4 regions of the Acidovorax sp. AC410 genome follow, and region 4 is predicted to be linked to each of the others. Evidence: predicted binding sites of a transcription regulator. Region 4 holds the regulator's gene; each other region holds the start of a gene.
The links. Region 4 encodes sigma-54, which starts transcription at its own class of promoters, with help from an activator protein. Its sites were predicted from a motif close to TGGCANGNAANCTGCTTT; they were not measured.

Region 1 (3,205 bases), 2.4 Mb from region 4:
CCTTGTCGAAGCGCGCGTGGCTGCGCATGGTCTGGGCGTGCAGCCAGGCGTTGGTGGCGCCCAGCACGCGCTGGGCCGAGCGGCGCACCGACCAGGCCTCGGAGGTGGCGTAGTAGTCTTCCAGGAAGCCGCGCACTGCCGCGGCACTGGCCTCCTGGCTCACCGCGCTGGAGCCTATGCCATCGGCCAGCGCCAGCGCGATGCCCTTGGTGCCGCGCTGCGGCCCCGTGGGCAGCATGGCACCGTGGAAGTCCTGGTTGACTCCCTTGTGCCCGGCCTCGGAATGCTGGCCGAGTGTGACGTTCAAGCTATTGCTGTCGCTCATAGGGAGGCAGGCAGGAAGGCGAGGGTGAATGGGTCTTCACGATGGCGCGTGCCCTGATTTGGGATGGGATGCTAGGCGCAAAGCGCAGCCATAGCCCGTGCTATGGCGAGCATTTGCTTGCGCCGAGACCGCCCAAAGCAGGGTGCGCGGCGCGTGAGGGACCCGTTCAGCCTCGTCTTTAGGCGATCTTGCGCTTGGGGGCGGTCTTGTAGTGCGTGGAATACAGCATGGCGCCCACAAAGGTCAGGCCGCCCACCAGGTTGCCGATCACGGTCGGGATTTCGTTCCAGACCAGGTAGTCCATGACCGTGAAGTTGCCACCCAGCAGCAGGCCCGAGGGGAACAGGAACATGTTGACGATGCTGTGCTCGAAACCCATGTAGAAGAACAGGGCGATGGGAATCCACATGCCGATGGCCTTGCCCGACACCGAGGTGGACATCATGGCCGCCACCACGCCGGTGGACACCATCCAGTTGCACATGACGCCACGGATGAACAGGGTCAGCATGCCGGCGGCGCCGTGCGCGGAGTAACCCACCGTGCGGCCCTCGCCAATGTGGCCGATTTTTATGCCGACGGCGTTGGGTGCCTCGCTGAATCCGAAGGTGAAGATGATGGCCATGAACACCGCCACCATGAAGGCACCTGCGAAGTTGCCGCAGAACACCAGCGTCCAGTTGCGGAAGACGCCGGCCCAGGTGGCGCCAGGACGCTTGTCGAGCACCGCCAGCGGGGCCAGCGTGAACACACCGGTCAACAGGTCATAGCCCAGCAGGTACAGCAGGATGAAGCAGCCCGGAAAGAGCATTGCGCCCAGCAGCGCGTTGCCGGTGTTCACCGTGACGGTGACGGCGAAGGCGGCGCCCAGTGCCAGCATGGCACCGGCCATGAAGGAGCGGATCAGCGTGTCGCGGGTGGACATCAGGAGCTTGGATTCACCGGAATCGACCATCTTGGTCACGAACTCGGCGGGGGCGAGGTAGGCCATTGCACTTCCTTTGGGACGGGGAGACTGACATGCGCCCCCAAGTGATCCACCCGGGGAAACGCGCAAGAAGAAGAGGAAAAGAAAACGGCGTCCGCTGCGCCCCCATGCAGATGGGGAACGCAATGGACGCCGTTATCCTCGGATGCGCGATTCCTGGACCTGCGGTGAACCGCAGGCGGTGGACAGCAGGCCGCCGTTAGCCCGCCATCCAAGGCATTCCATGCAATTTCCGTACCCTCGCTGGGGCAGCCGAGAGTGCCTTGCGTCCCGCATTCCGTGCATGCGCAGGGCTTGCGGGGCAAAAATGGCTTCAAGGCGGTGCAGGCAAGGCACCACCATGGATCAGGCGGGCTTGTCGCCCTTGCGGTCGGGGTGGGCGAACGCCAGGTCCGGCAGGGACAGCGTGGCCTCGGCCACATCGAGCAGGCGGCGGTTCTGGTCCATCGAGGTCTTTTGCAGCACGCGGAAGGCCACTTCCTCGTTCATGCCCAGGCGGGCCATGAGCACGCCCTTGGCGCGCTCGATCACCTTGCGCTCGTTGAGCGTGCGGCGGGCGGCCTCGAGCTCGGCCTCCATGCTGGCCATGCGCGCCGACTGGGCCTGCAGCAGCTCCAGCAACGATGCCGATTCACCGGCAGGCGCGCTGGCGGCCTGCTCGGGGACGGCTTCGGGTGCGATGGCGATGTCGAAGAAGCGGTCCACCGCGTGCGTGCGCTGCGGCGGGTTGTCGCGCAGGCCGCGCAGCAGGCCCCTGGAGTCCTGCAGGTCCTGCTGGGCTTCGAGGATGCGGGCCGCGCAGTCCTCGCGCAGGCGCTGCACCAGCTCGACCTGCAGCAGCCACAGCGCGTTGATGCGCTCGGTGGACACGTCGAACCAGGCGTCGCTCAGGTTGCTGTCCAGCGCGGCGCCGGGGCGGGCCACGCACAGCGTGCGCCGCAGGCGTTCCAATTGGGCCATGCCCGGGGCCAGTTGCTGCTGCTCCCAGCGCGTGCGCAGGGCCGGGTCGGCAAATTCGGAAAACACGCGCAGGCTGCGCTCCTGCGCATCGATCAGGTGCAGCACGCGCTGCTGGTGGGCGTCGCTGCCCAGGCCTGAAGCAAAGAGCAACGCACCCATGGCACGCTCCTGCCCCGCCTCTTCCTGCGCCTGCACCAGGTGCAGCAGGGCCACAAGCTGGCGCGAGACGCTGGGCAGAGCGGCCGCATCGGCCACGTGGAAGACCAATTCGATCAGCCCCGCGATCAGGTGGCTGAACGCGGCAATCGAGTCGTGCGCCGCCATCGCCTGCTTGTCGATCTGGCTGCGCAGCGCGGGCAGCGAATCGAGCCCCAGCAGTGCCCAGGCCATCAACGACAAGGCCTTGGCCGTGGCGCCCTGTGCGGGCTCGACATGCTGGGCAAACTCCGCGCGCAGCTTGGCTTCCAGCAACACCACCTCCTGCACGGTGCGGCCGCGCAGGTCGGCAAAGCGCTGTGCCTTGGAGGCAAGGTACACGCCCGATGCACCGCGCTCGCGCTGCAGGCCCTCGATCAGCTGGCCGACCACATCCACCAGCGCGGCCCGGCTGGCCAGGTGGTGCACCGCATCGATCTCGAGCTGGCGCGAGCGCAGCACGAGGCTGGAAACGGTCAGGGGCGCGGCGGCCAGGTCGGGCATGCGGTGACTCCGGGATTGAGGATACGCAGATGCTAACCCCGCCAGACGCCTCCCAAAGCGTTCAAGCGACTGCCACGCTGATGCGCCCGCCCTCGGCGCGCACGCCGTGCGCCTGCACCGAATGCTCGGGCGCCTCCAGGCATTCGCCGGTGCGCAGGTCGAAATGGTTCTTGTACAGCGGCGAGGCAACCACCACGCGCTCGCCCAGGTTGCCGATGAGCCCGCGCGACAGC
Region 2 (3,205 bases), 5.6 Mb from region 4:
CTTCGCCAGCGTGGCCTGGTCCGTGGGCTCCACGGTGATGGCGCTGGTGGCGCTGGTGGTGTCCGTGCCGCTGTGGCTGGTGCCCCCGCTGGTGCTGGTGCTGCCGCCGCTGATCTGGGGCTGGCTCACCTACCGCGTGATGGCCTTCGATGCGTTGGCCGAGCATGCGAGCAAGGAAGAGCGCAAGCGCCTGTTCGAGCGCCACCGCGCCAGCCTGCTGGGCATCGGCATCATCACCGGCTACCTGGGCGCCGCGCCCAGCATCGTCTGGGCCTCGGGCGTGCTGTTCGTGGCGGCGTTTGCCATCCTGGTGCCGCTGGCGATCTGGATCTACATGCTGGTGTTCGCCTTCTCCTCACTGTGGTTCACGCATTTCTGCCTGGCGGCGCTGCAGGAGCTGCGCGAGGACGACGTGCGGGCCACCATGCCCGTGCCCTCGCGCCTGCCGCTCGACACGCTGTCGCCCCCACCGGCCATCGAAGACACCCCGCCTTCCCCCGCCAGCGCACCTGCGCCTGCGGTGGGCGGCCTGCCGGCACCCGACGCCCTTCCTACCGCTCCCCGCACCCCATGACCCCCACCTTCGGCCTCATCATCGTCGGCGACGAAATCCTCTCGGGCAAGCGGGCCGACAAGCACATGCCCCGGGCCATCGAGCTGCTGGCGGCGCGCGGCCTGGTCCTGTCGTATGCGGACTACGTAGGGGACGACCCGGCCCGCATCACCGCCACGCTGCAGCGCGCCTTTGCCTCGGGTGACGTGGTGTTTTCCTGCGGCGGTATCGGCGCCACGCCGGACGACCACACCCGCCAGTGCGCGGCGCGTGCGTTGGGGGCGGACCTGGCCCTGCACCCCGAGGCCGAGCGCCTGATCCGCGAGCGCATGCAGGATGTGGCGCGCGAGCAGGGCCTGCCCTACGAGCCCGAGCGCCATGACAACGTACACCGGCTCAACATGGGCATGTTCCCCGTCGGGGCCCGAACCATCCCCAACCCGTACAACAAGATTCCCGGCTTCACCTGCGACAGCCCGGGCGGGGAGGGTGGTGCCGTGCATTTCGTGCCGGGTTTCCCGGTGATGGCCTGGCCCATGATCGAGTGGGTGCTGGACACCCTGTACGCCGAGCACTTCAACCGCACGCCCCAGACCGAGCACTCGGTGGTCGTCTTCGGAGCCTTGGAGGCGGCACTCACTCCGCTGATGGAGCGCATAGAAAAATCGCACCCAGGTGTCCGGGTGTTCAGTTTGCCCAGCGTGGATCATCCACAATACGGGCGGCACATCGAACTGGGCGTCAAAGGCCCGGCGCAGGCGCTTCCCGCTGCATGGACGGACCTCCAAAATGGTCTGCACGAATTTGGTGCAGAACTTGGCCCTGAAATGGTGCGCAACCTGTGATGTGCAATGGGGACTATTGCGACGCACCAATTGTGTGCATTCAACAGTTCTTGCCAGACCCCAGGTCGGCCCGCTGCTCCGCGATAGTGCGGTGATTGCACCCCGCTGGCACGCAAACTGCTTTTATTTCGGCAAATTCTTTTTTCAACAAGCGCTTTTACCCAGGAGAACCTGATGGCCAAGACCGTTGCAGACGTGATGAAGATCGTGAAGGAAAACGAGGTCAAGTTCGTTGACTTCCGTTTTACCGATACCCGGGGCAAGGAGCAGCACGTGACCGTGCCGGTTTCGCACTTCGATGAAGACAAGTTCACGTCGGGCCACGCATTTGACGGTTCGTCGGTGGCTGGCTGGAAGGGCATCGAAGCCTCGGACATGCAGCTCATGCCCGACCCCAACACCGCCAACATCGACCCGTTCTTCGAAGAAACCACGCTGTTCCTGCAGTGCGACGTGATCGAACCCGGTGACGGCAAGGCCTATGACCGCGACCCACGCTCCATCGCCAAGCGCGCTGAAGCCTACCTGAAGGCTTCCGGCCTGGGCGACACGGCCTTCTTCGGCCCCGAGCCAGAATTCTTCATCTTCGACGGCGTGCGCTGGTCCAACGAACCCGGCAAGGTCATGTTCGAGATCGAAGAGTACGAAGCCCCCTGGAATTCGGGCGCCAAGCTCGAAGGCGGCAACCGCGGCCACCGTCCCACCGTCAAGGGCGGTTACTTCCCTGTGCCTCCCGTCGACAGCACGCAGGACATGCGCGCTGAAATGTCCCTGATCCTCGAATCCCTGGGCATCCCGGTCGAAGTGTTCCACCACGAAGTGGCAGGCGCTGGCCAGAACGAAATCGGCACGCGTTTCAGCACGCTGGTCGAGCGCGCCGACTGGACCCAGGTCCTGAAGTACGTGGTCTGGAACGTGGCCAACGCCTATGGCAAGACCGCCACCTTCATGCCCAAGCCCTACGCTGGCGACAACGGCTCCGGCATGCACGTGCACCAGTCCATCTGGAAGGACGGCAAGAACCTGTTCGCAGGCGACGGCTATGCCGGCCTGTCGGACTTCGCGCTGTACTACATCGGCGGCATCATCAAGCACGCCCGTGCCCTGAACGCCATCACCAACCCCGGTACGAACTCGTACAAGCGCCTGGTGCCCGGCTTCGAAGCCCCTGTGAAGCTGGCCTACTCGGCCCGCAACCGCTCGGCCTCGATCCGCATTCCTTACGTTGCCAACCCCAAGGGCCGCCGCATCGAAGCGCGCTTCCCCGATCCATCGGCCAACCCCTACCTGGCTTTCTCGGCCCTGATGATGGCCGGCCTGGACGGCGTGGAAAACAAGATCCATCCCGGTGAAGCCGCCACGAAGGACCTGTACCATCTGCCACCCGAGGAAGACAAGCTGGTGCCTACCGTCTGCCACAGCCTGGACCAGGCCCTGGAATACCTGGACAAGGACCGCAGCTTCCTGACCAAGGGTGGCGTGTTCACCGACTCCATGCTCGATGCCTACATCGACCTGAAGATGACCGAAGTCACGCGTTTCCGCATGGCTCCTCACCCTGTCGAGTACGACATGTACTACTCGCTGTAATCCGCCCCACCCGGCGATTACCCCAAAAGGCGGCGCAAGCCGCCTTTTTTCATGGCGTCGGCACAACACCGGCCACGGAACCAACGCAGGCGGCCGCGCCTCTGTAGGGGATGGGGCGGTGCCTGCAGCCATGCCCCAGGCCCGCCGCCCGCCGCAAGGCCCGGCCTTAAACCCCATTGCCGCTGTATTTGCGCAATTGGCGATGCGGGATGATTGG
Region 3 (3,205 bases), 2.4 Mb from region 4:
GGCGCACGCCGGTCAGCATGTAGGGCAGCACGGCAGGGAACAGGATCTTGGTGGCAATTTTCCACTCCGAGAGGTTGAGCACCCGGGCCACGTTCATGTAGTCCTGCGGCACGCGCTGCACGCCCACCGCGGTGTTGATGACCATGGGCCAGATGGAGCAGATGAAGATGGTCCAGATCGCAGCCGGGTTGGCGCCCTTGAACACCAAGAGGCCAATGGGCAGCCAGGCCAGTGGCGACACCGGGCGCAGCAGGCTGATCAGTGGGTTGAACATGCGCGACAGGAAGTTGAAGCGCCCGATCACGAAGCCCGCGGGAATGCCCACCAGCGCCGCCAGGCCGAAGCCCACGGCCACGCGCTCCAGCGACATCAGCACGTTCCAGCCCACGCCCTGGTCATTGGGGCCATTGCGGTAGAACGGGTTGCTGAAGATCTCCAGCGCCTGCGCCCAGGTGGCCAGCGGACTGGGAATGCTGCCGCCGGTGGTGGTGGACACCACGGCCCACAGGCCAATGAGCAGGCCCAGGCCGCACAATGGCGGCAGCACGGCCATCCAGAAGCTGCGCGAAAGCGCGGCCCAGTCGCGCGGGGCGCGTGGCGTGGGCACGCTGGCGGGGGGCGCCTTGCGGGCTTCGGCCTGGATGGCAGCGCCCCGGGCGGGCGCTGCCGGTGCGTCGGCCGGCAGGGCGGCGGGAGGGGAGTGGAAAACGGCACTGACCATGGTGATCTCCTGTGCGGGTGGGAACGTGGGGCGAACGGGGAGCTGTGGGCCCATGGCCTCTCAGGCCTTGATCTTGAAACCGTCGGCGTATTTCTTGGGGTCCTTGCCGTCCCACACCACACCGTCCACGAGCTTGTGCGTGCGCATGTCGCTCTTGGGCAGCGGGGTCTTGGAGGCAGCGGCTGCCTGCTTGTAGACGTCCACGCGGTTGATGGCCTTGGCCACGCCGGCGTAGTCAGGGTGGTCCTTGAGCAGGCCCCAGCGCTTGTGCTGGGTGAGGAACCACATGCCGTCCGACAGGTAGGGGAAGTTCACCGCACCGTCGTTGTAGAACTTCATGTGGTTGGGGTCGTCCCAGGTCTTGCCCATGCCGTCCTGGTAGCGGCCCAGGATGCGCTGGTTGATCGCGTCCACGCCGGTGTTCACGTAGGCCTTGCCGGCAATGGTCTCGGCCATCTTGTTCTTGTTGCCCAGGCTCTCGTCGATCCAGCGGCCGGCTTCCAGGATGGCGGCCGTCACGGCACGCGCCGTGTTGGGGTACTTCTGCACGAACTCCGAGGTCGTGCCCAGCACCTTTTCGGGGTGGTCCTTCCAGATGTCCTGCGTGGTGGTGGCGGTCACGCCGATGCCGTCCATGATGGCGCGGTGGTTCCAGGGCTCGCCCACGCAGAAACCGTCCATGTTGCCCACGCGCATGTTGGCCACCATCTGCGGTGGCGGTACGGTGATGACCTTGGCATCCTTCATCGGGTCGATGCCGTGCGCGGCGAGCCAGTAGTACAGCCACATGGCGTGCGTGCCGGTGGGGAAGGTCTGGGCGAAGGTGTACTCGCGCTTTTCGCTGGCCATGAGCTTGGCCAGGCCGGCGCCGTTGACGGCGCCCTTGTCGGCCAGCTTCTTGGACAGTGTGATGGCCTGGCCGTTCTGGTTCAGGTTCATCAGCACGGCCATGTCCTTCTTGGGGCCGGCCAGGCCCAGGTGTACGCCATACACCAGGCCGTAGAGCACATGGGCAAAGTCGAGCTCGCCGTTGACCAGCTTGTCGCGCACGCCGGCCCAGCTCGCCTCCTTGGTGGGGATGATGGTCACGCCGTACTTCTTGTCGATGCCCAGCACCGAGGCCATCACCACGCTGGCGCAGTCGGTCAGCGGGATGAAGCCGATCTTCACTTCCTTCTTCTCGGGGGCGTCGGAGCCCTGTGCGTGGACGAGTGCGCGCAGGGCCGGGCTCACACCCACGGCGCCCACGGTGGCGGCCTGCAGCACGGTGCGGCGGTTGAGACTGGTTTTGAGCAGATCGGTCATGGTGCTTCCCTGGTGGCGTGAAAAACAAAAAAGGCGTCCCCCCTGCGCCTGGGCTGCTGCAACTTCACAAAGAAAGTCACGCAGCGCCGAGCGCGGGTGGGACGCCTGTGTCCGGTGGCGAGGGGTACCTGCCCGCCATTGGGTGGATACCGCTCATCGAAGACCTTCGTTGGTCTTGTCCAGGTAATGCAAGCCTTGTGCCAGCCCTGTGATCTGCCAGGATGCTCTGTTTTTGATAGCTAACTATCGAATCAAAATGGGATGGTCAGGCGGCTGCTTCATGAAAGCGCGCAAGCCATGCACCGTCTTTGATCGCACAGGTGTTGTGCGATGCACCATCGCGGGCCGTGCTGTGCCAGGGCAGGGGTGGGAGTGGTGCAGTGCGTCCGGCGTGAAACGCGTCTGCTGCAGTGGCAGCGTGCGCAGCGGGGGCCTTGTCAGCCCAGCAGATCGGCCACGTCGAGCATGCGCTGCGCGACGTCGACCAGTTTGAGGCCCTTGTCCATGGCCGTCTTGCGCAGTTTTTCATAGGCGGCCTGCTCGGTCAGGCCCTGGCGTTCCATCAGCAGGCCCTTGGCGCGGTCGATGGTCTTGCGGTCCTTGAGCTCGGTCTTGGCGTCGGCCAGCTCGGCGCGCAGCGCCTGCTCGTGCTGGAAGCGTGCCATCGCCACGTCCAGGATGGGGCGGATGCGCTGGGGCGCCAGGCCCGCCACGATGTAGGCCGACACACCGGCCGCCACGGCCGCCTTCACGTGCGAGGTGTCCTCGTCGTTGGTGAACATGACGATGGGGCGGCGCTCGTTGCGCGTGGCCATCACCACATGCTCCAGGGCATCGCGTGCTTCGCTTTCGGCGTCCACGATGATGAGGTCCGGCTGCAATTGCGCCAGGCGCTCGCTCAGGAACACGTCGGCCGGCAGCGTGGCCACCAGGTTGAAGTTGTTTTCCAGCAGGCCAATGCGCAGCGCCCGCGAGCGCTCTGCCTGCAGCAGGGCGTGCTCGTCGTCGGGGTCGGCAACCGCCAGATCGGGGGCGACCACCACTATGCGCAAGGCCTCATTCATGCCGTCAGCATAGCAAGATTTGCGCCACAAATTGGTGCGCCGGGCTGGTGCGGACAGGGGTCTACCCTGCTTTTGAAGGGCCAATGGCGGCGGGGGCCTGAAACTTGCTAATAGA
Region 4 (3,205 bases):
TTCTCGCCGAAGAACTGCGCGTTCCCCTGCCCGGCCGCGATGACCTGGTGATCGACCTGCCCGCGCAATGGCGCGCCCAGGTGCGCCGCCCGCACGGGGAGTTGCCGCCCTCGGTGGCCATCAGCGGCCCTGACGCCAAGGCGTTGCAGATGCTTATCACGCCCATCTGGCCTGTGGGCAGTGCGCCCAGGGGCCCCACGGCCGACGAATTGCGGGGGCTGGTGCAGGCGGGTGCCACCCGGGCCCAGCCCAAGGCCGTCGAGAGCGATCTGCCCCTCAAGGACCTGGGCGCCGTGGGCAAGATGGGCTACTACTTCTCGGCCACCGACCGCGCCCCCGAGCCGGACGGCTACAAGCACCTGACCCAGGGCATGCTGGGCATGAACGAGCTGCGCGTGACCTTCACGGTGCTCGTCAACGGCGCTCCGCAGGAGCCTGTGGCCCAGGCGCTGGAGTTGCTGCGCTCGCTGCGGCGCGCACCGGCCTCGAAAGCGCCCTGATGCCCCCCATCCTCGGCACCGTGATGGTCTACGCGCGCGACATGCAGCGCAGCGCAGCGTTCTACCGCACGCACTTCGGTCTTGAGACCACTGGGGACGTGGTGGAGGGCCTGATCGAGCTCCAGGCCCCGGACGGAGGGGCCAGCATCCTGGTCCACCAGGCGGCCAAGAGCGTGAAGCTCGGCCAGGCGGGGGTGAAGCTGTGCTTTCATGTGCCGGACGTGGAAGCCTTCAAGGTCCGTGCGCTGGCACAGGGCCTGGCCTTCGGCAGCACGCACCAGGCCAATGGCTATGCGTTCGCCAATGCCAAGGACCCGGACGGCAATGCCGTCAGCATCTCCAGCCGGGCGTTCCGCCAGCCAGGCTGACAGCGGATCAGAGCGCCTTGCGCAGGTTGGCCGGCGCGATCTTGAGCGCCTCGCGGTACTTGGCCACGGTGCGGCGTGCGCATTCGATGCCCTGCTCCTTGAGCATCTCTGCGATCTGGCTGTCCGAGAGCGGCTTGGCCGGGCTTTCGGCCGCCACGAACTGCTTGATGAGGGCGCGCACGGCCGTGCTCGATGCGTTGCCGCCGGTTTCGGTGCCCAGGCCCGAACCGAAGAAATACTTGAGCTCGTAGGTGCCGATGGGCGTGGACATGTACTTGGCCGTGGTCACGCGGCTGATGGTGGACTCGTGCAGGCCCAGCTCGTCGGCGATGTCGCGCAGCACCAGCGGGCGCATGGCCAGCTCGCCATGGGTGAAAAAGCTCTTTTGCCGCTCGACGATGGCGCGCGAGACGCGCAGGATGGTGTCGAAGCGCTGCTGGATGTTCTTGATGAACCAGCGCGCCTCCTGCAACCGCTGCTGCATGGCCTGGTGGCCCTCGCCGCCCTTGTGGCCGCGCAGGGCGCCGGCGTAGATGTCGTGTACGCGCAGGCGCGGCATCACGTCGGGGTTCAGGGCCACGATGAAGTTGTGCTGGCCGTCGCGGCCATTGGCCCGCCCGGCCTTGCGCACGATGACGTCGGGCACGATGATGTTGCGCTCCACGTCGACGAACTTGCGCCCGGGGCGCGGCTCCAGCCGCGCGATCAGGGCCATGGCGGCGCGCGTGCGCTCCTCGCCGTCGCCGCACAGCTGCGTGAGGCGGCGGATGTCGCGGCGCGCCAGCATCTCCAGCGGCTGCTGGCACACGCGCAGCGCGGTCTGCACGGTGTCAGGGTCGAGCTCGCTGTCTTCGTCGGCCGCCAGGGCCGTGAGCTGCAGTGTGAGGCATTCACCCAGGCCACGCGCACCCACGCCCACGGGCTCCAGGCTCTGCAGCAGGCGCAGCGCCACGGTGAAGCGATGCACCAGCTCTTCGATCTGCTCCAGGTCGTCGGGGCCGGCCAGGGCGATGGCCAGCTCTTCGAGCGGGTCCTCGAGGTAGCCATCGTCGTTGAGCGATTCGATCAGGAAGCGCAGCGCCGCGCGGTCCACCTCGGACAGCCGCAGCGACAGGGCCTGGCGGTGCAGGAAGGCGGTGAGCGATTCGTGCGTGCGGGCCAGTTCGGTGGCATCGGCCTCGTCGCCCTCCGAATCATTGCGGTTGCGGGCCGGCGCATCGCCACCCCACTCGGCATCGTTGGGGGACACGTCCACGGTGCCATCGCCGCTCCAGTCGGGCTCGTCGCCCGCACTGCTGCCCACTTCCGCATCGCCCTGCGGGCTGTCGGCCGGGGTCTCGGTCGACGTGCTGGAGCCCGGGGCACTGGAGTAGACCGCATCGTCGGAACTGTAGTCGTCCGGCTGCGCGGGCGCGTCGGCCGTGTCCACGCCAAACTCCTCGCGCGGGGCCTCGTCGGCATTGCGTTCAAGGAACGGGTTTTCGTCGAGCATCTGCTCGACCTCCTGGCCCAGCTCCAGCGTGGACAGTTGCAGCAACCGGATGGACTGCTGCAGCTGGGGCGTGAGCGCCAGGTGCTGCGATACGCGCAGTGACAGGCCGGGCTTCATCGCACAGCCCCCGGGGACTGCCACGAAGGCAGGTGCATGGCGAACAGGTGGTCCATCGGTCTGCTACATGCGGAAGTGTTCACCCAGGTACACCCGGCGCACTTCGGCGTTGTCGACGATTTCGGAGGGGGTACCCTGGGCCAGCACGTGGCCATCGCTGATGATGAAGGCGTGGTCGCAGATGCCCAGCGTCTCGCGCACGTTGTGGTCGGTGATGAGCACGCCGATGCCGCGCGCCTTGAGGAAGCCGATGATGCGCTGGATCTCGATCACCGCGATGGGGTCAATGCCGGCAAAGGGCTCGTCCAGCAGGATGAAGCGCGGCTGCGTGGCCAGCGCGCGGGCGATCTCCACGCGGCGACGTTCGCCGCCGGACAGGGCCAGCGCGGGCGAGGCGCGCAGGTGCTCCACGCGCAGTTCCGTGAGCAGCGCCGTGAGGCGCTCCTCAATGGCCTGGCGCGGCAGCGGCTGGCCGTCCTCGCCGCGCTGCAGCTCAAGCACGGCGCGCACGTTCTCCTCGACCGTGAGCTTGCGGAAAATCGAGGCTTCCTGTGGCAGGTAGGACAGGCCCAGGCGCGAGCGCCGATGGATGGGCATGTGGGCCACCGAGTGGCCGTCGATGCGGATGTCGCCGGCATCGCTGCGCACCAGGCCGACGATCATGTAGAACGAGGTGGTCTTGCCCGCACCGTTGGGGCCGAGCAATCCCACGACTTCGCCTTTTTGCA

Region 1: the regulator sigma-54 is predicted to act here: its motif matches at 1,536-1,553, upstream of AC0IZS_RS17690 (formate/nitrite transporter family protein).
Region 2: the regulator sigma-54 is predicted to act here: its motif matches at 1,505-1,522, upstream of glnA (type I glutamate--ammonia ligase).
Region 3: the regulator sigma-54 is predicted to act here: its motif matches at 2,212-2,229, upstream of AC0IZS_RS17525 (CmpA/NrtA family ABC transporter substrate-binding protein).

The regions. Positions count from the first base shown of each region.
Region 1 covers NZ_CEEDCG010000001.1:3,818,899-3,822,103, reverse strand. Annotated here, with positions in the region: gene AC0IZS_RS17695 (protein kinase domain-containing protein) at 1-325, opposite strand, end outside; gene AC0IZS_RS17690 (formate/nitrite transporter family protein) at 504-1,316, opposite strand; gene AC0IZS_RS17685 (nitrate- and nitrite sensing domain-containing protein) at 1,659-2,972, opposite strand; gene nirD (nitrite reductase small subunit NirD) at 3,034-3,205, opposite strand, start outside.
Region 2 covers NZ_CEEDCG010000001.1:7,006,366-7,009,570, reverse strand. Annotated here, with positions in the region: gene AC0IZS_RS32570 (EI24 domain-containing protein) at 1-574, shown strand, start outside; gene AC0IZS_RS32565 (competence/damage-inducible protein A) at 571-1,398, shown strand; gene glnA (type I glutamate--ammonia ligase) at 1,573-2,988, shown strand.
Region 3 covers NZ_CEEDCG010000001.1:3,778,867-3,782,071, forward strand. Annotated here, with positions in the region: gene ntrB (nitrate ABC transporter permease) at 1-721, opposite strand, end outside; gene AC0IZS_RS17525 (CmpA/NrtA family ABC transporter substrate-binding protein) at 782-2,026, opposite strand; gene AC0IZS_RS17530 (ANTAR domain-containing response regulator) at 2,464-3,090, opposite strand.
Region 4 covers NZ_CEEDCG010000001.1:1,394,125-1,397,329, forward strand. Annotated here, with positions in the region: gene AC0IZS_RS06465 (hypothetical protein) at 1-500, shown strand, start outside; gene AC0IZS_RS06470 (VOC family protein) at 500-868, shown strand; gene AC0IZS_RS06475 (RNA polymerase factor sigma-54) at 876-2,477, opposite strand; gene lptB (LPS export ABC transporter ATP-binding protein) at 2,541-3,205, opposite strand, start outside.